DNA from 3 places in the Streptomyces sp. BB1-1-1 genome. Region 1 is predicted to be linked to each of the others. Evidence: riboswitches for the same ligand, from Rfam matches in the RefSeq annotation. Region 1 holds a riboswitch; each other region holds the start of a gene.
The links. Region 1 has a riboswitch for cyclic di-AMP ahead of RI578_RS24000 (transglycosylase family protein). Riboswitches for the same ligand answer to the same signal wherever they lie in the genome.
Positions count from the first base shown of each region.

Region 2: another riboswitch for cyclic di-AMP. It lies ahead of RI578_RS21430 (M23 family metallopeptidase); the one in region 1 lies ahead of RI578_RS24000 (transglycosylase family protein).
Region 3: another riboswitch for cyclic di-AMP. It lies ahead of RI578_RS16560 (transglycosylase SLT domain-containing protein); the one in region 1 lies ahead of RI578_RS24000 (transglycosylase family protein).

Region 1 is NZ_CP134203.1:5,201,038-5,208,596, reverse strand. It holds gene RI578_RS24020 (Ppx/GppA phosphatase family protein) at 366-1,331, opposite strand; gene RI578_RS24015 (DUF501 domain-containing protein) at 1,328-1,867, opposite strand; gene RI578_RS24010 (septum formation initiator family protein) at 1,937-2,419, opposite strand; gene eno (phosphopyruvate hydratase) at 2,521-3,801, opposite strand; gene RI578_RS24000 (transglycosylase family protein) at 4,058-4,780, opposite strand; cyclic di-AMP (ydaO/yuaA leader) riboswitch at 4,784-4,950, opposite strand; gene RI578_RS23995 (transglycosylase family protein) at 5,133-6,149, opposite strand; gene RI578_RS23990 (cytochrome P450) at 6,293-7,559, opposite strand, start outside.
Region 2 is NZ_CP134203.1:4,650,804-4,658,362, forward strand. It holds gene RI578_RS21425 (PP2C family protein-serine/threonine phosphatase) at 1-1,127, shown strand, start outside; cyclic di-AMP (ydaO/yuaA leader) riboswitch at 1,382-1,540, shown strand; gene RI578_RS21430 (M23 family metallopeptidase) at 1,552-2,586, shown strand; gene RI578_RS21435 (aldo/keto reductase) at 2,725-3,669, shown strand; gene RI578_RS21440 (PrsW family intramembrane metalloprotease) at 3,711-5,108, opposite strand; gene trmB (tRNA (guanosine(46)-N7)-methyltransferase TrmB) at 5,119-5,982, opposite strand; gene RI578_RS21450 (Dabb family protein) at 6,084-6,497, shown strand; gene lhgO (L-2-hydroxyglutarate oxidase) at 6,494-7,559, opposite strand, start outside.
Region 3 is NZ_CP134203.1:3,604,070-3,611,628, reverse strand. It holds gene RI578_RS16570 (GNAT family N-acetyltransferase) at 1-81, opposite strand, end outside; gene RI578_RS16565 (HAD family hydrolase) at 369-1,178, shown strand; gene RI578_RS16560 (transglycosylase SLT domain-containing protein) at 1,245-1,745, opposite strand; cyclic di-AMP (ydaO/yuaA leader) riboswitch at 1,751-1,918, opposite strand; gene RI578_RS16555 (polyprenyl synthetase family protein) at 2,609-3,619, shown strand; gene RI578_RS16550 (DUF2092 domain-containing protein) at 3,855-5,102, shown strand; gene RI578_RS16545 (ABC transporter ATP-binding protein) at 5,244-6,230, shown strand; gene RI578_RS16540 (ABC transporter permease) at 6,217-7,131, shown strand; gene RI578_RS16535 (NAD(P)H-dependent oxidoreductase) at 7,161-7,559, opposite strand, start outside.

The sequences.
Region 1 (7,559 bases):
GTGCTACCATCCGCGACCCACGTGACGGAGATCATGGCGGAGAGTGGAACCAGCGTGTAGTGCACCCCGTTGTCAATGCCGCGTGAGCTGCTCCTCCGTACCTCCGGGGACGGTGGACCACCCTCCTGGAGCGCCTCCCCGGGACCCCTTCGAAGCACCGTCCTGAACACGTTCAAAGGGCAGTTGAACCCCCAAAAGGGTCAACCGACGCGCTTTCGTCGTCCGACAGGGCCCAATTCCTTGTGAAGAACTTCACGAAGTTTCCCGACGGGATGTCACCGAGGGGCCCCGAAGGACCCCTCGACGCGCGCTCAACCGTCGTCCGTCCTGCTCAGACCGCGACCGCGGACGCCTCCGCCCGCCCGCTACGCCACCGACCACGCGATGCCGTCGAGGATGTCGTGCTCGCTCACGACGACCTCCTCCGCGCCCGTCCGCTCCATGATCGAGAGCAGGACCAGCGCTCCCGCTCCGATCACGTCGACGCGGCCCGGATGCATGGAGGGAACGGCCGCGCGCTCGGCGTGGGTGGAGCGCAGCAGCCAGTCGGTGATCTCCCGGACCCGGTCGCGCGAGACCCGGGAGTGGTGGATGGCGGCCGAGTCGTACTCCGGCAGCTCCTGCGCGATCGCCGACACCGTGGTCACCGAGCCGGCCAGCCCGACCAGCGTCCGCGCCTCGCGCAGCGGCACCGTCTCCTCGGCGAGGTCCAGCGCCGCCTCGATGTCCGCCCGCATCGCCGCGACCTGCGCCTCGGTGGGCGGGTCGGTCACGGCGCCGTCGCGCACCAGGTGCCGCTCGGTCAGCCGCACACAGCCGACGTCCACCGAGCGGGCCGCGCGCACGTGGTCGTCCCCGACGACGAACTCGGTCGAGCCGCCGCCGATGTCGACGACCAGGTAGGGCTTGTCGAGGTGGTCGCGGCCCGCCAGCTCCTTGGTGGCGCCGGTGAAGGAGAACTCCGCCTCCTGGTCGCCCGAGATGACCTCCGGCTCCACGCCGAGGATGTCCAGCACCCCGCGCACGAAGACGTCCCGGTTCTCCGCGTCCCGGGAGGCGGAGGTCGCCACGAAGCGCAGCCGCTCGGCGCCGTGCTCCTTGATCACCTCGGCGTACTCGCGGCAGGCGGCGAAGGTCCGCTCCAGCGCCTCGGGCGCCAGCCGCCCGGTGCGGTCGACGCCCTGGCCGAGCCGCACGATGGTCATGCGGCGGTCGAGGTCGGTCAGCTCGCCGGTCGAGCCCGCGCCGGAGGCGCTGTCGGACACAGTGGCGTCGGCGACGAGCAGCCGGATGGAGTTCGTACCGCAGTCGACGGCGGCGACACGGGTCACTTGGCGTCCTCCCCACAGGTCCCGCCGAGCGTCACGCACGGCCCCTTGCGCCACCACTCGGGCAGCATCGCGATCGCCTCGTCGCCCAGCGGGTTGACGCCGGGACCGGCCGCCAGCGAGTGGGCGACCAGGACGTGCAGGCACTTCACGCGGTCCGGCATGCCGCCCGCGCTCGGGAAGCCGGCCAGCTCCTCGATCTCGTCCCGCCGCCGGATGTAGTCCTCGTGCGCGGCGCGGTAGGCGGCGGCCAGCTCCGGGTCGGTGGCCAGGCGCTCGGTCATCTCCTTCATCACGCCGTTCGCCTCCAGCGTGCCGATCGCGGAGGCCGCCTTCGGGCACGTCAGGTAGTACAGCGTGGGGAAGGGCGTGCCGTCGGGCAGCCGGGGCGCCGTCTCCACGACGTCCGGGTGTCCGCACGGACAGCGGTGCGCGATGGCGCGCAGGCCGCGCGGAGGGCGGCCGAGCTGCTGCTTGAAGGCCTCGACGTCCGCGTCGGTGGGCTCGGTGCGCGGGGTGGTCGGCGGGGGAGTCTGCATGACTGTCTTCTGCTGGTCTTCCTGTTGAGTCACTGCCGGCACTGGTGGCTCACTGCCGGGGTGGCCGGTTCACGGCCGGCGGGCGGCGGCGTCGGCCTTGTCGACCCCGTCCCAGACGTTCCGGTACCAGGGGCGGTCGGCGGCGCCGCCCTCGGCGCGGGCCTGCTCGGCCGCGTCCGGGTCGACGACGACGAACCCCGTCTCCCCCGGCATCACGTAGTGCAGCCGCAGCCGGATCTGCTGCTCGGCGTAGGCGTCGTCCTGCCAGCGTGCCTTCAGGTCGCGCAGGTCCTCGACCCGGTCGCGGGTCTCCTGCCGCTCCCGCTGGAGATCGGCGATCTCGGCGCGCTGGGCGACGTACTGCCGTATCGGGTAGGCGAGCGCCACGACGAGCGAGCAGAGCACCATCGCCAGCAGCGCGGCCCGGCCGGTCAGCCGGGAGCGACGGGCCTGGCGCTTGGTCTGCGAGCGGTAGACCCGGGCCGCGGTCTGCTCCCCGATGATCCGGATCCTGGTCGCGGTGGAGAAACGGTCCCGGTCCTTCACCGCCATGTCTGTCCCCGCCTTCAGTCCACACGTGCGTACGTCCCCGCACACGGTACGGGACCGAGTACGGGGACGTACGTACGACGCTGCCTACCGAGGGGTGGCGCTCAGCCCTTGAAGCGCGGGAAAGCGCTGCGGCCGGCGTACACCGCGGCGTCGTCGAGGATCTCCTCGATGCGCAGCAGCTGGTTGTACTTGGCGACGCGCTCGGAGCGGGCCGGGGCGCCGGTCTTGATCTGGCCGCAGTTGGTGGCGACGGCCAGGTCGGCGATGGTGACGTCCTCGGTCTCGCCGGAGCGGTGGGACATCATGCACTTGAAGCCGTTGCGCTGGGCCAGCTCCACGGCGTCCAGGGTCTCGGTCAGCGAGCCGATCTGGTTGACCTTGACCAGCAGGGCGTTGGCGGCGTTCTCGTCGATACCGCGGGCCAGGCGCTCCGGGTTGGTGACGAACAGGTCGTCGCCGACGATCTGGACCTTGTCGCCGAGCTTGTCGGTGAGGACCTTCCAGCCGTCCCAGTCGTCCTCGAACAGCGGGTCCTCGATGGAGACCAGCGGGTACGCCTCGACCAGCTCGGCGTAGTACTCGGTCATCTCGGCGGCGGAGCGGGTCTTGCCCTCGAAGGTGTAGGAGCCGTCCTTGTAGAACTCGGACGCGGCCACGTCGAGCGCGAGGGCGATCTGCTCGCCGGGGGTGTAGCCGGCTTCCTTGATGGCCTCGAGGATGAGGTCGAGGGCCTCCCGGTTGGAGCCGAGGTTCGGGGCGAAGCCGCCCTCGTCGCCGAGGCCGGTGGCCAGGCCCTTGCTCTTCAGGACCTTCTTCAGCGTGTGGTAGACCTCGGCGCCCCAGCGCAGGGCCTCGGAGAAGGACTCCGCGCCGATCGGGGCGATCATGAACTCCTGGATGTCCACGTTCGAGTCGGCGTGCGACCCGCCGTTCAGGATGTTCATCATCGGCACCGGCAGCAGGTGCGCGTTCGGGCCGCCCAGGTAGCGGAAGAGCGGCAGGTCGCTGGCCTCGGAGGCGGCGTGCGCGACGGCCAGCGAGACACCGAGGATGGCGTTGGCGCCCAGCGAGCCCTTGTTGTCGGTGGCGTCCAGGTCGAACATGGCCTGGTCGATCAGGCGCTGCTCGGTGGCGTCGTAGCCGACCAGCTCCGGGCCGATCTGCTCGATGACGGCGAGGACGGCCTTCTCGACGCCCTTGCCCAGGTAACGGCCCGCATCGCCGTCACGGAGTTCGATGGCCTCGAAGGCACCGGTGGAGGCGCCGGACGGGACGGCGGCACGACCCGTGCTGCCGTCGTCGAGGCCGACCTCGACCTCGACCGTGGGGTTGCCTCGGGAGTCCAGGATTTCCCGGGCTACGACGACGTCGATGGACGGCACGAGCATCTCCTTCTTCAATGTGACGCTTCGGTGTGACGCGCGGGTCCACAGGACCGCAGCGGCTCTGCGGGACCGAGCCTAACCGGCTCCGGGCGATCGGCCAGCCGATCGCCCACCCGCTGGACAGAACCGAGAGTAAATTGTTTCCGAACGGAACAAAGACGTTCCCGGAAACCGGGGCGGGATCGGGGCGTGAAAAACCCGTCCCGGTGCGTACGGGGGAACACGCACCGGGACGGGAGCAGGGGGCCGCTGCTTACTTCAGGTGCAGCTGCTGGCCCGGGTAGATCAGGTCGGCGTCGTCGACGATGTCGTCGTTCAGCTTGAACACCTTGGCCCAGCCGCCCTTGACGTCGTGCTCCTCGGCGATCGAGCTGAGGGTGTCGCCCTTGACGACCTTGTACTCGCCGTCGCCCTTCTCGACCTTCTTGCCGGTCGGGGTGGTGACGGTCTTCTTCTCGGCCGGCTTCTCGGCCTTCGGCTCGGCGGCCGGGCGCTCGTCGGAGCGGGAGGCCTTCTGCTCGGCGGAACGGTCGGCGGTGGAGCCGCCGCTCTCGCTCTGCGAGGAGCCGCTGTCCTGGCTCTCGGCGCCGCCACCGGTGTACGCGGCGCTCGACAGGCCGGTGCCGCAGACCGGCCAGGCACCCTTGCCCTGGCCCGCGAGCACCTTCTCGGCGATCTCGATCTGCTGCGCCTTGCTGGCCTGGTCGGCGGTGGCGGCGTACTGCGTGCCGCCGTAGCCGGCCCAGGTGGAGGCGGAGAACTGCAGACCGCCGTAGTAACCGTTGCCGGTGTTGATGGACCAGTTGCCGCCGGACTCGCACTGGGCGACGGTGTCCCACTCGGACGCGGTGGCGGCGGAGGCGTTGCCGGCCGCCATCAGCGGGGCGGCGACGGCGGCACCGGTGACGCCGGCGACGGCGATGACACGGGTGGCCTTGGACGGACGGCGGTGCTTGCCCTTGCCGGAAAACAGCATGGTTGATCCCCTCACCGACGCCTGCGAGGTGAGCTGTCGGGTTCGGGCCGGTTGAGTTGCCCGGCCGGGTTCCTCGCGGAACTCGGCTCCACCCCTAGCCGCTCCGGCTCAACTGCCCGGTGCGGCACTTACCTTGGGTCCCCCGCTCCTGCCTTCGGCGCTTGCGCGACGACTGTTCCCGGACGGCCGCTGGCAGGATTCGGCGTTGCGGCAGCCGGGGCCCGCGATGGCGAGCGGTCATGACCGTAGACACGCGCTCCGCGGATTTTCAAAGACGATCACGGCTTCTGAGACCTATCTCTCACGTGATCCAAAACGGACATACAGTCTCGAACCATGACGCGAACTGCCCCTACTTTTCGCCCGATTCGCCCGTGACCGTGAGCGTCTGACCGGGCAGGATGTGGTCCGGGTCGGTGCCGACGACCTGCTTGTTGCCGACGTAGAGCGAGCGCCACCCGCCGTCGAGCCCAAGGGAGTCGGCGATGCCCCAGAGGCTGTCGCCGGAACGGACGGTGTACGAGCCGTCCGCGACCTCTCGCACCTCGTCCTCACCGCGCGAGGCGTGCCGCCCCGACGACTCGCCCGCACGACCGTCCGCCGCGCCCTCGTCGGCGCTGTCGCCGCGATGCTTGCCCGCGCCGGAGTCCCCGGTGTCGGTGAGCGCCGAATCCCCGCCAGTCTGCCCCGCCTTGTCCCTTTCGCCGGTCTCCGGAGAGGCCGTGGGCGAAGCGTCGGCACCCTGGGAGCCGGCGCTGCCCGTGGGCTCGGCTTCAGGGGAAGTGTCGGACTTGGTCGAATCGTCCCCACTGTCCGACGTGGCGTCAGGGGTGGAGGGCGAAGACGGCGAAGGGGACGAAGAGGACGTCTCGGAGGTGGGCTCCGGCGACTCGGTCGTGCCGGACGGCTCGGGAGTGTCCGACGTCTCCGGCGCCGTCGGCTCCTCCGACGTGCCGTCACCCGTCGAACCGGTTCCGCTGTCCGTGGGCGCCGGGCCGTTGCCCATGCCCGCGAGCAGGGCGCAGGTCGGCCAGGCGGCGATCCCCTGGTCCGCGTGCAGCTTCTCGGCGACTCTTATCTGCTGGGAGCGACTGGCCTGGTCGGCGCTCGGCGCGTACTCGGTGCCGCCGTACCGCTCCCAGACGTCCTGGGAGAGCTGCAGGCCGCCGTAGTACCCGTTGCCGCTGTTCTGGCTCCAGGCGCCGCCTGTCTCGCACTCGGCGACGCGGTCCCAGTTCGCCCCGTCGGCCGCGTGGGCGCCGGTGGCGCCGAGAAGCGGGATCGCGATGGCGGAGCCGGTCACTCCGGCTGCGACGACCAGGGCGGGAGCCTGGCGGGGGCGGCGGTGACGACCGTTCCCGGAGAGCATGCGACGACCTTTCACGAGACAGCGGGGACCGCGCGGCGGGTGATGCTCGGCGCCACGCTGATTCGTGAACGTATAGGCAGATGATCGCTTGTCACAAGTTCATGCCGCGCAGATCACGTGAAGATCACAGAGTTGAGCGCGTGTCACTTTTGCGTCGGCGACGAACCGTTGCCCGCCGACGACGGGACGGGTGTGAACGACACGGGCAAGGTGCGCAGACCTCGCATGATGAGCCCGCCGCGCCAGCGCAGTTCGGCCGGGTCCGCGGCCAGGCGCAGGTCCGGGAAGCGGGTGAGCAGTGTGGCGAGGGCGGTCTGCCCCTCCAGGCGGGCGAGCGGGGCGCCGAGGCAGTAGTGGATGCCGTGGCCGTACCCGAGGTGCTGGCTGTCGCGGCGGGAGAGATCCAGGGTGTCCGGGTCCGCGAACCGCTCCGGGTCCCGGTCGGCGGCGGCGAGGACGACGAGGACGGGGTCGCCGGCCGCGATGTCCTGCCCGCCGATGGCGAGCGGCCGGGTGGCGAAGCGCCAGGTGGCCATCTCCACCGGGCCGTCGTAGCGCAGGAGTTCCTCGACGCCGGTCTCCAGCAGGGCGCGCTCGCCGGCGGCGAGGGACGTCTGCAGGCGGTCCCGTTGTCCGGGGTGGGTGAGCAGGGCGTACGCACCGTTGCCGATGAGGTTCACCGTGGTCTCGAAACCCGCGAAGAGCAGGATGAAGGCCATCGCCGCCGCCTCGTTCTCGGTGAGGTGCTCGCCGTGGTCGGAGGCGCGGATGAGCCCGGAGATGAGGTCCTCGCCGGGGCCGGGTTCGGGCGGCAGTGCCGCGCGCTTGCGGTGGATGAGGTCGGCGAGATAGCCCCGCATCTTCTTCACCGACCGCGCGACCCCGCCCCGGGGCCCGCCACCGTGACGGATCATCATGCCCGCCCAGTCCCGGAAGTCGTCCTGGTCCTCCCGGGGTACGCCGAGCAGGTCGCAGATGGCGTAGATGGGCAGCGGGAACGCGAACTCGTGGATCAGGTCGGCGCTGCCGGTGCCGGCGAAGCGGCCGATGAGGTCGTCGGCCAGCTCCTGCACCCGGGGCGCGAACTCGGCGACCCGGCGGGGTGTGAACGCCTTGCTGACCAGCCGCCGCAGCCTCGTGTGGTCCGGCGGGTCGATGTTCAGCAGGTGGGTCATCAGCTCGGCCTTCCGCTCCCCCGGAATGCCGGTCTTGCCCTTGGCGTGCGCGGGCTCGTCGTGGTGCGCCGGGTTCTTGGACAGCCGGGGGTCGGCGAGGGCCTGCTTGGCGTCGGCGTACCGGGTGACCAGCCAGGCCTCCACACCGCTGGGCAACCGCGTGCGGTGCACCGGGGCGTGCTCGCGCAGCCAGGCGTAGGCGGGGTAGGGGTCGCTCGCGAACTCCCAGGTGAAG
Region 2 (7,559 bases), 550 kb from region 1:
CCGACCCCGGCCTCGGCGACGGCCCGGAACGCGTGCCGCCGGACGCGGGGCCGCCGCGGCGGACCTCGTACGGGCGGGCCTTCGTACGCCTGCTCCCCATCCTGCTGATCGTCGCCGCCGTCCTGTACGACATCTTCACCCCGAGGTACTTCACCGCGGGCCCCCTCTACACGGCCGCGCCCCTGGTCGCCGCGCCGATCTACTCACGGCGCGGCACGGCGCTCACCGGTGTCGCCGTCGTCGCCGCCGTCATCGGGCTGCAACTGAGCAAGGGCGTCATCCACTACGTCGACTCCCTCACCGAGCTGATCACCATCGCGACGGTCGCCGTGCTCGCCGTACTCGTCAACGGCTTCGTCCGCCGCACCGGCGAGCGCCTCGTCTCCGTCCGCGAGATCGCCGAGGCCGCCCAGCGCGCCGTGCTGCCCGAGCCGGCCGAGCGGATCGGCGGGTTCGAGATCGCCGCCTGCTACGAGGCCGCGCAGGCCGACGCCTTCATCGGCGGTGATCTGTACGCGGTGCAGGACAGTGCGCGCGGCATCCGGCTCATCGTCGGGGACGTGCGCGGCAAGGGCATGGGCGCGGTGGCCGCCGTCGCCGTGGTGATCGGCGCGTTCCGGGAGGCCGCCGAGCAGGAGGCGACGCTGGAGGCGGTGGCGCAGCGGCTGGAGCGGGCGCTGGCGCGCGAGGGCACCCGGCGCGACGGACTGGACGCCTTCGAAGGGTTCACCACCGCCGTACTCGCCGAACTCCCGCACGGCGACGGGATCGTCCGCATCGTCAACCGCGGCCATCCGCCGCCCCTGCTGCTGTACGCCGACGGCACCCTGCGCCCGCTGCCCGCCCGGGAGTCGGCGCTGCCGCTCGGCATGGGCGAGCTGGGCGTGTGGCCCGACCGCGCGGAGGAGGCCGACTTCCCCGGTGGGGCCACGCTGCTGCTGTACACCGACGGACTGTCCGAAGCGCGGGACGCCCGGGGCGAGTTCTACGAACCGCACGTGCGGCTGGCCGGCCGCGTGTTCCGGCATCCGACGGAGCTGCTCGACACCCTCGCCGAGGACGTACGCCGGCACTCCGGGGGCGGCATGGCCGACGACATGGCACTGCTCGCCGTACGACGGCCCTGATCGGCCCTTGATCAACATCACCGGACGTGACCGACCGACCCCCCTCCGCATAACAACTGACGTACTGTCAGAAACTCGAAGCGGGAAAGGGAATACTCAGGACCGGTCAACTCGCCCGGTTTTCACCGATCGTGAGGCGTACGTCCGGGACGGATGCGTTAATGATCAAGAGGAACGGCTTGGAATCCGAGCCCCGCGTCTATTAACGTTCGATAACGCAGCGCGGTCGTCCCAGCCGTCACAGAAGGCGGCTCCGTGCGCACGCGCCGAATCCCGCAAGGGAACCGGGGAACCACCACATTGGGGTGAATCGGGCGTATGACGCCGTGCCTAGTCACGGCGGATATACGCGCGTAGGAGACCTTCCTGCTCCGAACCCGTCAGCTAACCCGGTAGGCGAAAGGAAGGAAAGGAGTACGCCCACGTGGCGTCCAACCGGCCTGCCCCCGAGGCCCCGTTCGTGCCCAGCGGGCACGACACCGAAACCTTCGGCTACGACGGCTACCGCACCGAAGAGGGCCCCTGGGAGGAGTGGAATCCCACCGCGGACTCCATCCGCCCCGTACGCGGCCGGCACCGCGTCGCCAAGCAGCGCGGCGGGCTCGCCCGCAGCTCCACCGTCCTCGGCGTCGGTGTCATAGCCGCGGTCGGCGCGGGCGGCATGGCCAGCGCGCAGACCGGCAAGCCGCCGGTGTCGATCTCCATGCCGGACCTGCCGAACGTCGGCTCGCTCATCTCCGACGAGGAGAAGCCGGAGCCGCAGGGTTCCGCCACCCCGCTCAGCGGCATCGGCACGGTCGCCGCCGAGACCTCCTCGGAGAGCGACCCCGGCGCCGGTGAGACGCTGCGGGCCCGGATCATGGCGCAGGCCGAGCAGCAGCAGGCCCAGGTCGAGACCAAGGCCGCCGCCGAAGCCGCGGCCGCCGCCGAGAAGAAGGCCGCGGAAGCCGCCGCCAAGGCGGAGAAGGAGGCCGAGGCCAAGGCCGCCGCCGCCAAGAAGAAGGCGGAGGAGGAGGCCGCGAAGAAGGCCGAGGCCGAGCGGCTCGCGAAGCTGGCCAAGCAGTACACGCTGCCGACCTCCTCGTACACCATCTCCTCCAGCTTCGGCCAGGCCGGCGCCTACTGGTCCTCCGGCTACCACACCGGCCTCGACTTCGCCGCCCCCACGGGCACGCTGCTCAAGGCGGTGCACAGCGGCACGATCACGTCGGCCGGCTGGGACGGGTCGTACGGCTACAAGACCGTGCTCACCCTCGACGACGGCACCGAGATCTGGTACGCCCACCAGTCCTCCATCAGCGTCAGCGTCGGCCAGGAGGTCACCACCGGTGACGTCATCGGCCGCGTCGGCGCCACCGGCAACGTCACCGGCGCGCACCTCCACATGGAGGTCCACACCAGCGGAGGCGGCGGCATCGACCCGATGGCGTGGCTGCAGAGCAAGGGCCTGACTCCCTGATCCGCGCCTCGCGCGGCGCCGTTTCCTCCGATCGCCGGCGGTCCTGACGACGACCCCCCGACGTCAGGGCTGCCGGTTTGCGGGATCTTTGCCCCGCTTCCGGAATCGCCAGGTCCGGTGCGTTCGTTGACGCAGGACATGACTTCTCTGCGCAAGCTCGGCTCCTCCGACCTGGAGGTCTTCCCCCTCGCCCTCGGCGGCAACGTCTTCGGCTGGACCGCCGACCAGGACACCTCCTTCGCCGTCCTCGACGCCTACACGGCGGCCGGCGGCAACTTCCTCGACACCGCCGACTCCTACTCCGCCTGGGTCGACGGCAACAGCGGCGGCGAGTCCGAGACCGTCATCGGCAAGTGGCTCGCCTCCCGCGGCAACCGCGGTGACGTCGTCCTCGCCACCAAGGTCAGCCAGCACCCCGAGTACCCGGGCTTGAGCGCCGCGAACATCAAGGCCGCCGCCGACGCCTCGCTGCGCCGCCTGGGCACCGACCACATCGACCTCTACTACACCCACTTCGACAAGCCCGAGGTGCCGGTGGAGGAGATCATCGGCGCGCTCGACGAGCTGGTGAAGGCGGGCAAGGTCCGGCACATCGCCGCCTCCAACATCTCCGCCGAGCGGCTCGCGGAGTCCCTGGCCTTCTCCGACCGTGAGGGCCTCGCCCGGTACGTGGCCCTCCAGCCCCACTACAACCTGGTCTCGCGCGACACGTACGAGGGCGAGCCGCGCGACCTCGCCGAGCGGGCCGGCCTGGCCGCCGTGCCGTACTACGCCCTCGCGTCCGGCTTCCTCACGGGCAAGTACCGGCCCGGCGCGGCCGTCGACAGCCCGCGGGCGGGCGGGGCGGCGAAGCACCTGGAGACCGAGCGCGGCCGACGGGTCCTCGCGGTCCTGGACGAGATCGCCGAGGCCCACGACGCTCCCGTCGCGACGGTCGCCCTCGCCTGGCTGGCCGCGCAGCCGACGGTCGCCGCGCCGATCGCGTCCGCGCGCACGGTGGAGCAGCTGCCGGCGCTGCTGGGGGTGGCGGAACTGAGCCTGACGGAGGGCGAGGTGGGGAGGCTGACGGAGGCGTCGGCCTAGTCCCTGGGCGGTCGGCGCGACCGTTGTTGCCGGTAGTGCCGCTACGGTCGGTAGGCGCTGGTCGGGGAGTACGGGGAGTACGGGTGGTAGGGGGTGTACGGGCTGTACGTGGCCGGTGCGGGGTACGGCGTCGGGGTCGCCGCGGAGGCCGCCGCCGGGGCCGTCGCCGGGTGGCCGGGCCCGTACGCCCCGTACGGGGGCGCCCAGGGCCGCACGGCCACCGGCACGGGCGGCGCCGTGGCCCGGGCGGCGTAGTCCAGTGCCGGGCGCGCCACGTCGCGTCGGTGCCACAGGGCGCCCAGCAGTTCCCGCTCCCGTACGGCGAAGTCGGCGCCCGCCCTGCCCAGCCGCCCGCGCCGGCGCAGGAACGCCAGCGAAGTCGCGTACGCCTCGTACTGCGCCACCGCCCGCGCCGCCCCCTTCCCGGCGTGCCGGTGGGCGTGCCGGCGCGCGATGCGGCGGGCCCGCATCGAGCCGAGCGCGTACGGCTCCGTCGGTGTCAGCCACCCGGCCATGACGTACACGGGGAGTTCGGCGCGTACGGTGCCCAGTTCGCGCTGCCGGGTCCAGATCACCAGCCAGGTCAGCAGGCCGAAGGACGGCACCATGAAGGTCCCGTACACGGCGAAGAAGCCGTACTCGCCGAACGCCGCCGAGCCGTTCCACAGCGCGTGCACGCCCATCGCCAGCAGCAGGCCGGCCAGGGGGAGCAGGGCACGGCGCAGGCGGTGCCGGCCCGTGGAGAGCGCGGCGATGCCGAAGCCGATGCCGGTGAGCACGGTGAAGAGCGGGTGGGCGAACGGCGACATCACGACGCGGACGAAGAAGGTCGCCGCGGTGACGGAGGCGATGCCGCTGTCGCCTGTGAGCTGGTCGGTGCCGAAGGCGTTGCCCAGGTAGAGGATGTTCTCGGTGAAGGCGAAGCCGGTGGCGGTGACGCCCGCTATGACGACTCCGTCGACGATGCCGGTGAAGTCCCGCCTGCGGAAGAGGAAGACCAGGAGGACGGCGGCGGCCTTGGCGGACTCCTCGACCACCGGGGCTATGACCGTGGCGCCCAGGGTGTCCGCGCCGGCCGGGTCGGCGGTGGCCGTCGCTATCCATCTCGTCGCGAAGCTGTTGGCGACGATCGCTATCAGCGCTGCCGCGCAGGCTCCCCAGGCGAAGCAGAACAGCAGGTTCCGCCACGGTCCGGGCTCGACCCGGTCCAGCCAGCGGAACGCGGCCACGAGCAACGGCACGGGCAGGACCGCGAGGCCGAGCCCCACCAGGAACCCCTGCGTGCCGGTCTGTTCGCGCACCAGGGCCAGGATCACCAGGCCGGAGAGCGCGAGCAGGGTGATCAGCGCGCCGTAACGCACCCAGGGGCGCTGCCACCAGTGCGGATGCGTATGCGTCCGCGTCGGCGGACGCGTCGGATACGGGGGACAGGTGGCCACGGCATGGACCCTAACCGGTGGGGGGCTGCTCCTTGTGCTGATCGCGGTGCTGGTCGCGGTGCGATACGGGGTGCTGTACGCGGCGGAAGAGCAAGTCGTTCACCACATGACCCTTGTCCAGTCCCTGGCCCTCGAAACGGGTCCGCGGCCGGTGGGCGGGACGCGGCGCGAAACCGCCGTCCTGCACGGTGTTCTCGAAGTCGGGGTGTGCGGTGAGGACCTCGAGCATCTGCTCGGCGTACGGCTCCCAGTCCGTGGCGCAGTGCACGACGGCGCCCGGCGCGAGGCGGGTCGCGGCCAGGGCCAGGAACTCCGGCTGGATCAGGCGGCGCTTGTGGTGCCGCTTCTTGGGCCAGGGGTCGGGGAAGTAGACGCGCAGTCCGGCGAGGGAGTCGGGGGCGAGCATCTCCCGCAGGAGGATGATCGCGTCGCCGTTGGCCACCCGGATGTTGGACAGGTCGTACTGCTCCGCGAGACCCAGCAGGTTGCCCTGGCCGGGGGTGTGGACGTCCGCGGCGAGGATGTTGGTGTCCGGGTCGGCGGCGGCCATCCGCGCGGTGGCCTCACCCATGCCGAAGCCGATCTCCAGGACGACGGGACGGGCGTTCCCGAACAGCTCGGCGAGGTCGATGACCCGCTGCCCGTCGATGTCCAGCCCCCACAGGGGCCACAGCCGCTGCAGTGCGTCCGCCTGCCCGGCGGTCACCCGGCTGCGCCGGGGCTGGAAACTCCGGATCCGCCGCTCGAAGTGCGACCCGGCGGGATCGGCCTTCGGCCCATCCGGGAAACGGGGCTCGCCCTTGGCGCGGACGTGCCGCAGGGAGGCCCCCATCGAGGGCGTGGGAGCTTCGGGGGTGTGGTGGGAGTCAGACACAATGCGTCGATTTTAGTCCGCGCCCGCCGTTGCGAGACCTCATCGTTCTAGTTACAGTCTATAACTGAATTGAGAGGCTGAAAGCCCGGAGGAGAACCGCTGTGATCCATCACCAGATCCGTCTCGCCATGCGCCCCGACGCCCCGCAGGGCAAGGTCGACGAGGCACTCGACATGCTCCGCAGGATGGGGCGTGAGATCGACGCCGTCGCGTACTGGTCGGTCGGGCGCGACGTGGGCGGCGACTTCGACTACGGAGCGATGTTCGCGGTGGAGGACATCGAGGGCTACCGGGCGTACATGCACGCTCCACTGCACCGGCAGGTCGACGAGATCGGGCTGCCGCTGGTGAGGAACATGGTGTCCCACGACCTGACCGACGACGAGGACCCGGCCACGGGTGACCTCATCCGGCAGATCCACGCCGAGCGCTTCGCGGGGGACCCGGCCCTCGTCGCCCTGATCGAGGGACTCGGCTCCTACGAGGGCAGCAGCGCGCCGGGGGGCGGGTCCTAGACCCGCTCCAGCATCGCCAGTGCCCGGCGGCCCACCTCGCGGCCGATGGGCAGGGAGGCGGTCGCCGCGGGCGACGGCGCGTTCAGGACGTGCACCGCGTGGGCGCCCTCCTTGATCAGGAAGTCGTCCACCAGCGTCCCGTCCGCGAGCACCGCCTGCGCCCGCACGCCGGCCGGTGCGGCGACCAGGTCGTTCTCCGTCACGGCGGGCAACAGCCTGCGCACCGCCGCCGTGAACGCGCCCCGGGACAGCGACCGCCGAAGCTCGCCCGCCCCGTACCTCCAGTGCCGCCGGGCTATCCGCCACGAGCCCGGCCAGGTCAGCGTCGCGCCCAGCTCGCGGGGCCGCACCACGCCCCAGCCGTAGCCCTCCCGGGCCAGTGCCGGTACCGCGTTGGGGCCGACGTGCACGCTTCCGTCGATGCCGCGGGTCAGATGCACCCCGAGGAACGGGAACGCCGGGTCCGGCACCGGATAGACCAGCCCCCGCACCAGCTCGGGCCGCGCCAGCTCGTAGTACTCGCCCCGGAAGGGGGCGATCCGCATGCCGGGGTCGTCGCCGGTCATGCGGGCGATCCCGTCGCAGTGCAGCCCGCCGCAGTTGACCAGGACCCGGGCGCGGATCACCTCCCCGGAGCGGGTGCGCACGGCGGCTCCGAGGCCCGGGCGCCGGTCGATGTGCCGCACCTCGGCGCCGTAGCGGATCTCCGCGCCCGAGGCCCGGGCCAGCTGCCGGGCCACGGCGACGTAGTCGCAGATCCCGGTCGTGCCGACGTGTATGGCGGCGAGGCCGCGCACCTCCGGCTCGTACTCCGGGATCTGCGCCGCGCCCAGCTCGCGGACCGGTATGCCGTTCTCCCGGCCGCGCTGCACGAGGGCGTGCAGGCGGGGCAGCTCGGAGCGGTCGGTGGCGACGATCAGCTTGCCGGTGACGGCGTGGGCGATGCCGTACTCGGCGCAGAACTTGACCATCTCCGCCGCGCCCCGCACCGCGTAGCGGGCCTTCAGGGAGCCCGGGCGGTAGTAGACGCCGCTGTGGATGACGCCGCTGTTGCGGCCCGTC
Region 3 (7,559 bases), 1.6 Mb from region 1:
ATTGCGTGGTGCCGTCGACTTGGCGCGCAGCTCGCGCCAGTGCTCCCGTTCCCCCTCGCCCAGTTCCTCCGGCCTGAGCACACGCACACGTCCGCTGTTCAACCCGACCCCCCGATCAAGTCCCCCCTGGACAAAAGGAAGGTACCCCCGGGTGCCGTCCGGCCGGTAGGTAGCGGACCATGTTGTTGCCAACCGGTGCACAGGCCTTTAACCGGCTTTAGCCGATGATGTGCCAGGTTTCGGACACGAACGTGCGTCCTCGTGCGCACTCGTGCCGTACTCGTGCGGACTCGTGCCGACCTCGCGCCTCCTCGTTCGGAAGCGATCGCGGGTGAGTCGGACAGGTGCGGTGTCCGTATTCTCTGATCATGGACCGCACCGCGTATTCACTCGTCGCCACCGATCTCGACGGCACGCTGCTCCGCGGCGACGACACCGTGTCCGGCCGGTCACTGGCCGCGCTGGCGCGGGTGGCCGGGGCCGGTGCGCGGCATCTGGTGGTGACGGGGCGGCCGGCGCCCCGGGTGCGGCCCCTGCTCGACCGTCTCGGCTGCACGGGGCTCGTGGTGTGCGGCCAGGGCGCCCAGGTGTACGACGCCGGCGCGCACCGGATGCTGTGGTCGGTCACCCTGGACCGGGAGTTGGCCGAGACCGCGCTCGGCAAGATCGAGGCCGAGGTGGGGCAGGTGCACGCGGCGGTCGACCAGGACGGTGTCGACGGCCTGACCCTCATCGAGCCGGGTTACCTGATGCCTCACCCGACGCTGCCCGCGGTGCGGGTCGAGCGGCGCGACGAGCTGTGGAGCGCGCCGATCAGCAAGGTGCTGCTGCGCCATCCCGAGCTGTCCGACGACGAGTTGGCGGCGACGGCGCGCGCGGTGGTCGGTTCCCTCGCCACGGTCACGATGTCGGGTCCGGGGACGGTCGAGCTCCAGCCGTGCGGCATCACCAAGGCCACCGGCCTGGCGCTGGCCGCCGAGCGCCTGGGCGTGAGCCGCCGACGGACGATCGCCTTCGGGGACATGCCCAACGACATCCCCATGTTCGACTGGGCGGCCCACGGTGTCGCGATGGCGGGCGCCCACCCCGAACTCAAGGCGGTGGCCGACGAGGTCACCCTGACGAACGAGGACGACGGCGTGGCCGTCGTCCTCGAACGGATCTTCAGAGCTTCGTGATACGGCGCAGAGCCTGCTATTACGGCGTAGAGCCCGGTGTTAGGGCGCAGAGCCCCGTATTACGGCTCAGTACGCGCCGAAGACGTTGTCCATCGAGCCGTACCGGTCGGCCGCGTAGTTGCAGGCGGCGGTGATGTTGGCGACCGGGTCGTACGGGTCCCAGGAGGTGCCGGGCACGTGGTACGCCTGGAAGGTCGGGTCGATCACCTGGAGCAGGCCCTTGGACGGGGTGCCGTTGATGGCGTTGATGTCCCAGTTGTTGATGGCCAGCGGGTTGCCGGACGACTCCCGCATGATGTTGCGGTGGATGCCCTCGTACGAGCCGGGGATGCCGTGCTGGGCCATGATGTCGAGCGACTCACGGATCCAGCCGTCGAGGTTGTCCGGGTACGTCGTCGCGGCCGTGGTGGCGGTCGCGGCGGCCGTGGTGGCGGCCGGAGTGGCCGCGGAGGCGCTGGTGGCCCCGATGAGCGGCAGGGCGAGCACGGCGGCGCCGGTGCCGGCCACGGCGAGCTTCCGGGCGAGGCGGGCGGTGCGGGCGTGACGGTTATGACCGTTGGCAGACATGCTTGAGTCCCTCTCCTTACGCCTGCGAGGTGAGCTGTCGGGTTCGGGCGGGGAGGTGCCCGGCCGGGCCCTGACGGGCACGGCTTCACCCCTAGCCGCTCCGGTGGTGACCGGTGCGGCGACTTACCTGGGTCCCCCGCTCCTGCCTGCGAGTTTGTTGGCGGATGACTGTGCGTCCGGGCGGTGGCAGGATTCGGCGTCCGCCCGACAGGCCGGGAACGTATGCGAGAGCACATGTCCGAAACAAGTGCAGGAATCACCCAACGCGCCTGTTGACCTTGGTCTGAGGTGTTTGAGGTGCTTGATCCTTTGCGGCTGCCAAGCCTCAACTGGCTTGCGGGGCAAAGGGAGGGCACGGTCGGCGGCAGGGTTGCCTACAGGTGGGGCGAAGTGAGCCAACTCACCCGCCTCAGCAAGGCTGGCAAATCGGGCATTAATGCCAACTCGGAGTCAATCGCCCGTAGGTGGGGAGGGTTTCGGGTTCCGGCCGGCGGTCGGGTGGGTCGGCCGCCGCGCGTCTCTCGTCTCCGACCCCGCCCCGGCCGGTGTTTCCGTGTGCTGTGCGGGCATCCGTTCGGGGCGGGATCGGGGTGACCCGAGCGGGTGACGTATTCGGAGTGCGGGCCGTTGGGAGGGGTGATGTGATCTTCGGTGGCGGGTTCCGGCCCCTGGTGATTGCGATCGATATCTGCTCATATCACCTGATCAAAAACATACTGTGCATGATCCGATACCGACCGGCCTGTAACGGTGGGCGCTAGCGGTGATCGAAAGGTGACCGGATACGCTGACTTGAGTGGTGGCAGCGACCTATCGACAAACCAGGTAATCGCCAGTAGACACCAGCAGACAGGAGACCCCTCGTGACCGTCGTCGGGCCGTTCGGGCTGAGCGTGCGGGACCAGGCTCTGGAAGCCGATGTCCAGGCCGGATTGGTTGCGGTCGAGGAAGGGTTGCTTGAGGCAACCAAAAGCGAGGTTCCGTTCATCACGGAGGCCGCCCAGCATCTGGTGCGGGCCGGCGGCAAGCGTTTCCGGCCACTGCTGGTGATGCTCTCCGCTCAGTTCGGCGACCGGTACGCCCCCGGGATCGTGCCCTCGGCCGTCGTCGTCGAGCTGACCCACCTCGCCACCCTGTACCACGACGACGTGATGGACGAGGCCGCCGTACGGCGCGGCGTGCCCAGCGCCAACACCCGCTGGGACAACTCGGTCGCGGTCCTCACCGGCGACTTCCTCTTCGCCCGCGCCTCACAGATCCTCGCCGACCTCGGTCCCGAGGCGGTCCGCGTGCAGGCCCTGGCGTTCGAACGGCTCGTCACCGGCCAGATCCTGGAGACGGCGGGGCCGCAGGACGGCCGGGACCCGGTCGACCACTACCTGGACGTGCTGGGCGGCAAGACGGGCTCGCTGGTGGCGGTCTCCTGCCGGTTCGGCGCGATGATGTCCGGCGCCGACGAGACGGTCGTGGACGTGCTCACCCAGTACGGCGAGCGGCTCGGCGTCGCCTTCCAGCTCGCGGACGACGTCCTGGACATCGCCTCCGACTCCCACGAGTCGGGGAAGACGCCCGGCACCGACCTGCGTGAGGGCATCCCGACCCTCCCGGTGCTGCGGCTGCGCGAGCGGGCGGCCCGGCTGGGGCTCGCCGAGGACATCGCCCTGTGCGAGCTGCTGGACTCCGACCTGAGCGACGACGCGCGGCACGCGGAGGCGCTGCGGCTGCTGCGCGCCCACCCCGCGCTGGAGCAGGCGCGGCGGGACACCGTGCGGTACGCCAAGGACGCCCGGGCGGCGCTGGCCCCGCTCAAGGAGTGCGAGGCGAAGTCCGCGCTGGTGGAACTGTGCGACGCCGTGGTGCACCGGGCCGGCTGAGCGCCCGGCCGCCTACCCCGCCCCCTACGGGCCGGGGGAGCCGCGACCCCTCCGTGTCATCCCGCAGGAGTAGGCGGAGTTGAGCCCGCGGTCTGACGATTCCGCTTGGCCGATTTGGTCAGATGGACACCACGGAAACACCAATCCTCACCGATTCGGGTGAGAATGGCGGCTCACGGGTGAACGAGCGCGAGATCGTGGGACAGCCGCCGCCGACGACGGAGGTAGGGCACACATGGCACCGATCGATTCCGACGACAACACGACCGCCGGGGAGGGCGAGGAGCTGCGCGCCGGACGGCGCAGGGCCGCGCGGTACGTCGTCCCGGTCGCGGTGATGGGAGTGGCGGCCGCGACGATCGGCCTCGTCCCCGCGCTCGCCGACTCCGGGGACCCCGACCTTCCGAAGGTCACGGCGGAGCAGCTCATAGAGAAGATCGCCAAGTCGGACGTCGAGCAGCTGTCCGGCACGGTCAAGATCAGCACCGACCTGGGCCTACCGGACCTCGGCGGCCTGGAGAGCGGCCTGATGTCCGGTATGTCCGGCGGCCCGGGTTCGGGCGGGGACGAGGGCGGCTCCGCCGCCGACCCCTCGGCCAAGCTCACCGAGCTGGTGTCCGGCACCCACACGCTGCGGGTCGCCGCCGACGGCCCCGACCGGCAGAAGCTGTCGCTGCTGGAGAACGCCGCCGAGTACAGCCTGATCCACGACGGCAAGGACGTCTGGGGCTACGACAGCAAGTCCAACGAGGTCTACCACGCCACCACGTCCGGCAGCGCCGAGCAGCCGGAGAAGGAGGTGCCGGCCACCCCGAAGGACTTCGCCGACCAGGCCCTCAAGGCGGTCGACGACACCACGTCCGTGACCGTCGACGGCACCGCGCAGGTGGCCGGCCGGGACGCGTACCGACTGGTGATCAAGCCCAAGCAGGACGGTTCCACGGTCGGCGCCATCAGCGTCGCGGTGGACGCCGAGACCGGCATGCCGCTGAAGTTCACGCTGACCCCGTCGAGCGGCGGCGCCGCCGTCGTGGACGCGGGCTTCACCAAGGTCAGCTTCGCGAAGCCGGACGCGTCGACGTTCGACTTCACCCCGCCCGAGGGTGCGAAGGTCACCGAGGCCGACGAGGCGGCCGAGGCGCCGGAGCACGGGCGGGAGGCCGAGGGTGGCCTCGCCGAGGAGATGGACGGCCTGAAGGGGACGGACGGCCTCAAGGGGACGGACGGCCCGAAGGTCATCGGCGAGGGCTGGAACTCGATCGCCACCTTCGACACCGGCGGCCAGGGCCTGCCCACGGCCTCCGCGGGCGGCGACCTCGGCGGCTTCCTGGGCTCCTTCGGCGACCAGGTCAAGGGCGACTTCGGCTCCGGCACGGTCTTCAAGACCCGCCTGGTCAACGCCCTGATCACGGACGACGGCAAGGTCTACGCCGGTGCGGTCACCAAGGACGCGCTGGTGAAGGCGGCCGACGCGGCCCAGTAGGCGTCAGGTCAAGGTGGTCAGGCGTCGGGTCGCGTCGGGCGTCAGGCGTCAGGCGTCGGGCGTCAGGCGCCGGGCGCCGGGCCTGGCGTCCGGCGTCGGGCATCAGCACGGAGCAGCTACGACGACGAAGCGAGGGAGCCGATGGCCGAAGCGTCCGCCACGGAAGCGGAGAGTCCGGACCAGGGGGACAGCGCGGATGACGCCGTCATCGCAACCCGGGCGCTCACCAAGCGCTACCGCGGCGGACAGCTCGCCGTCGACGGTCTGGACCTGACCGTCCCGGCGGGCAGCGTCTTCGGCTTCCTCGGCCCGAACGGCTCCGGCAAGACCACCACCATCCGCATGCTGATGGGCCTGATCGAGCCCACCTCGGGCACCGCCCGGGTCCTGGGCCGGCCCATGCCGCGCGCGGCCCGCACCGTACTGCCCCAGGTCGGCGCCCTCATCGAGGGCCCCGCCCTGTACGGCTTCCTCTCCGGACGCGACAACCTCCTGCGCTACGACGCCGCCGACCCGGCCGCCGACCCGCGCACCCGGCGAGAGCGCGTCGGTGCGGCGCTGGACCGGGTGGGCCTCGCGGCCGCCGCCGGCAAGAAGGCGAAGGCGTACTCGCTCGGCATGAAGCAGCGCCTCGGGCTCGCCGCGGCACTGCTCCAGCCGCGCCGCCTGCTCGTCCTGGACGAGCCGACCAACGGGCTCGACCCCCAGGGCATGCGCGAGATCCGCGCGCTCGTGCGGGAACTGGCCTCCGACGGCACCACCGTCTTCCTCTCCTCCCACCTGCTGGACGAGATCGAGCAGGTGTGCACGCACGCCGCCGTGATGGCGCAGGGGCGGCTGATCAGCCAGGGCGCGGTCGCCGACCTCGCGGCCGGGGCGCGCGGCCGGCTGGTGGTGACCACGCCGGACGCGGGGGAGGCGGCCAGGGTGCTGAAGGAGCAGGGGGCCGGGGACGTGGTCGTCGCCGAGGACCGGGTGACGGCGGAGCCACCGGACCGCGACCTCGCCGACCTGAACGCCGCCCTGGTCGCGGCCGGTGTCCGGGTCCGAGGCTTCGGAGTGGAGCGTGCCTCCCTGGAGGACGCGTTCGTGGCGCTCACCGGGGAGGGCTTCGATGTCGCGGGCTGATACGTCGCGGGCCGAGGTGCCGAGCGCGGTGCGCGCCCCGAGTCCGCTGTGGTCCTTCGGGCTGCTCCGCAGCGAACTGCTGATCACCTTCCGGCGCTGGCGCACCCTCGCCCTGCTGGGCGTGCTGGCCGCCGTGCCGGTCCTGGTGGGGATCGCCGTGAAGATCGAGACGAGCGACGGGGCGTCGTTCGGCGGAGGCGGAGGCGGAGGCGGTGGTGGCGGCGGCGCGGGCCCGGCGTTCATCTCGCAGATCAGCAACAACGGCCTGTTCCTGGTCTTCACCGCGCTCGCCGCGACCCTCCCGTTCTTCCTGCCGATGGCCATCGGCGTCGTCGCGGGCGACGCGATCGCGGGCGAGGCGAACGCGGGTACGCTCCGCTACCTCCTGGTCGCCCCGGCCGGCCGCACCCGGCTGCTGCTCACCAAGTACGCCACGGTGATCGCCTTCTGCCTCGCCGCCACCCTGGTGGTCGCGGTCTCGGCGCTCGTGGTCGGGGCGCTGCTGTTCCCGGTCGGTGAACTGACCACCATCTCCGGCACCCGGATCACCTACGCCGAGGGCCTGGGCCGCGCCCTGCTGATCGCCCTGGTCGTGGCCGCCTCGCTCGTCGGTGTCGCGGCCCTCGGCCTGTTCGTCTCGACCCTGACCGGCAGTGGCATCGCGGCGATGGCGACCACGGTGGGGCTGCTGATCACCGTCCAGATCCTCGACCAGATCCCGCAGCTCGACGCGCTCCAGCCGTACTTCTTCTCGCACTACTGGCTGTCCTTCGCCGACCTGATGCGCGAACCGGTCTACTGGGACGACCTGGTGAAGAACCTCGGCCTCCAGGCCCTCTACGCGGCGGTGTTAGGCTCGGCGGCCTGGGCGCGGTTCACGGCGAAGGACATCACCTCGTAGGCACGGGCATCACCTCGTGGGCACGGGCATCACGTCGTGGTGGGCACGGTGTCCGTCTGCTCGTACGGGAAACGGGCGAGCGGCGCCTCCTGCGCGAAGAAGGTCTTGGCGCCCGCCAGCGCCTCGGTGTCCTTCAGGACGTCACCGGGCTTGCTGCCGTTGCCCAGCAGTACTCCGCCGAAACGCATGCCCATGTAGGCCGCCGAGTTGCTCAGGCTGCCGATCAGCGGGTCGGCGACCTCCTGCTCCTGGTGCGCGAGCGCGGTGACGCCCCACAGGGTGCGGCCGGCCAGGGTCGCCTTGAAGTCGAGGCCGGGGGTGCGCAGCCAGCCGGACCAGTAGTCGAGGTAGCGCTTGACCGGGGCGGACAGCGAGTACCAGTACAGCGGTGAGGCGATCACGATGTCCGTGGCGGCGAGAGTGGCGTC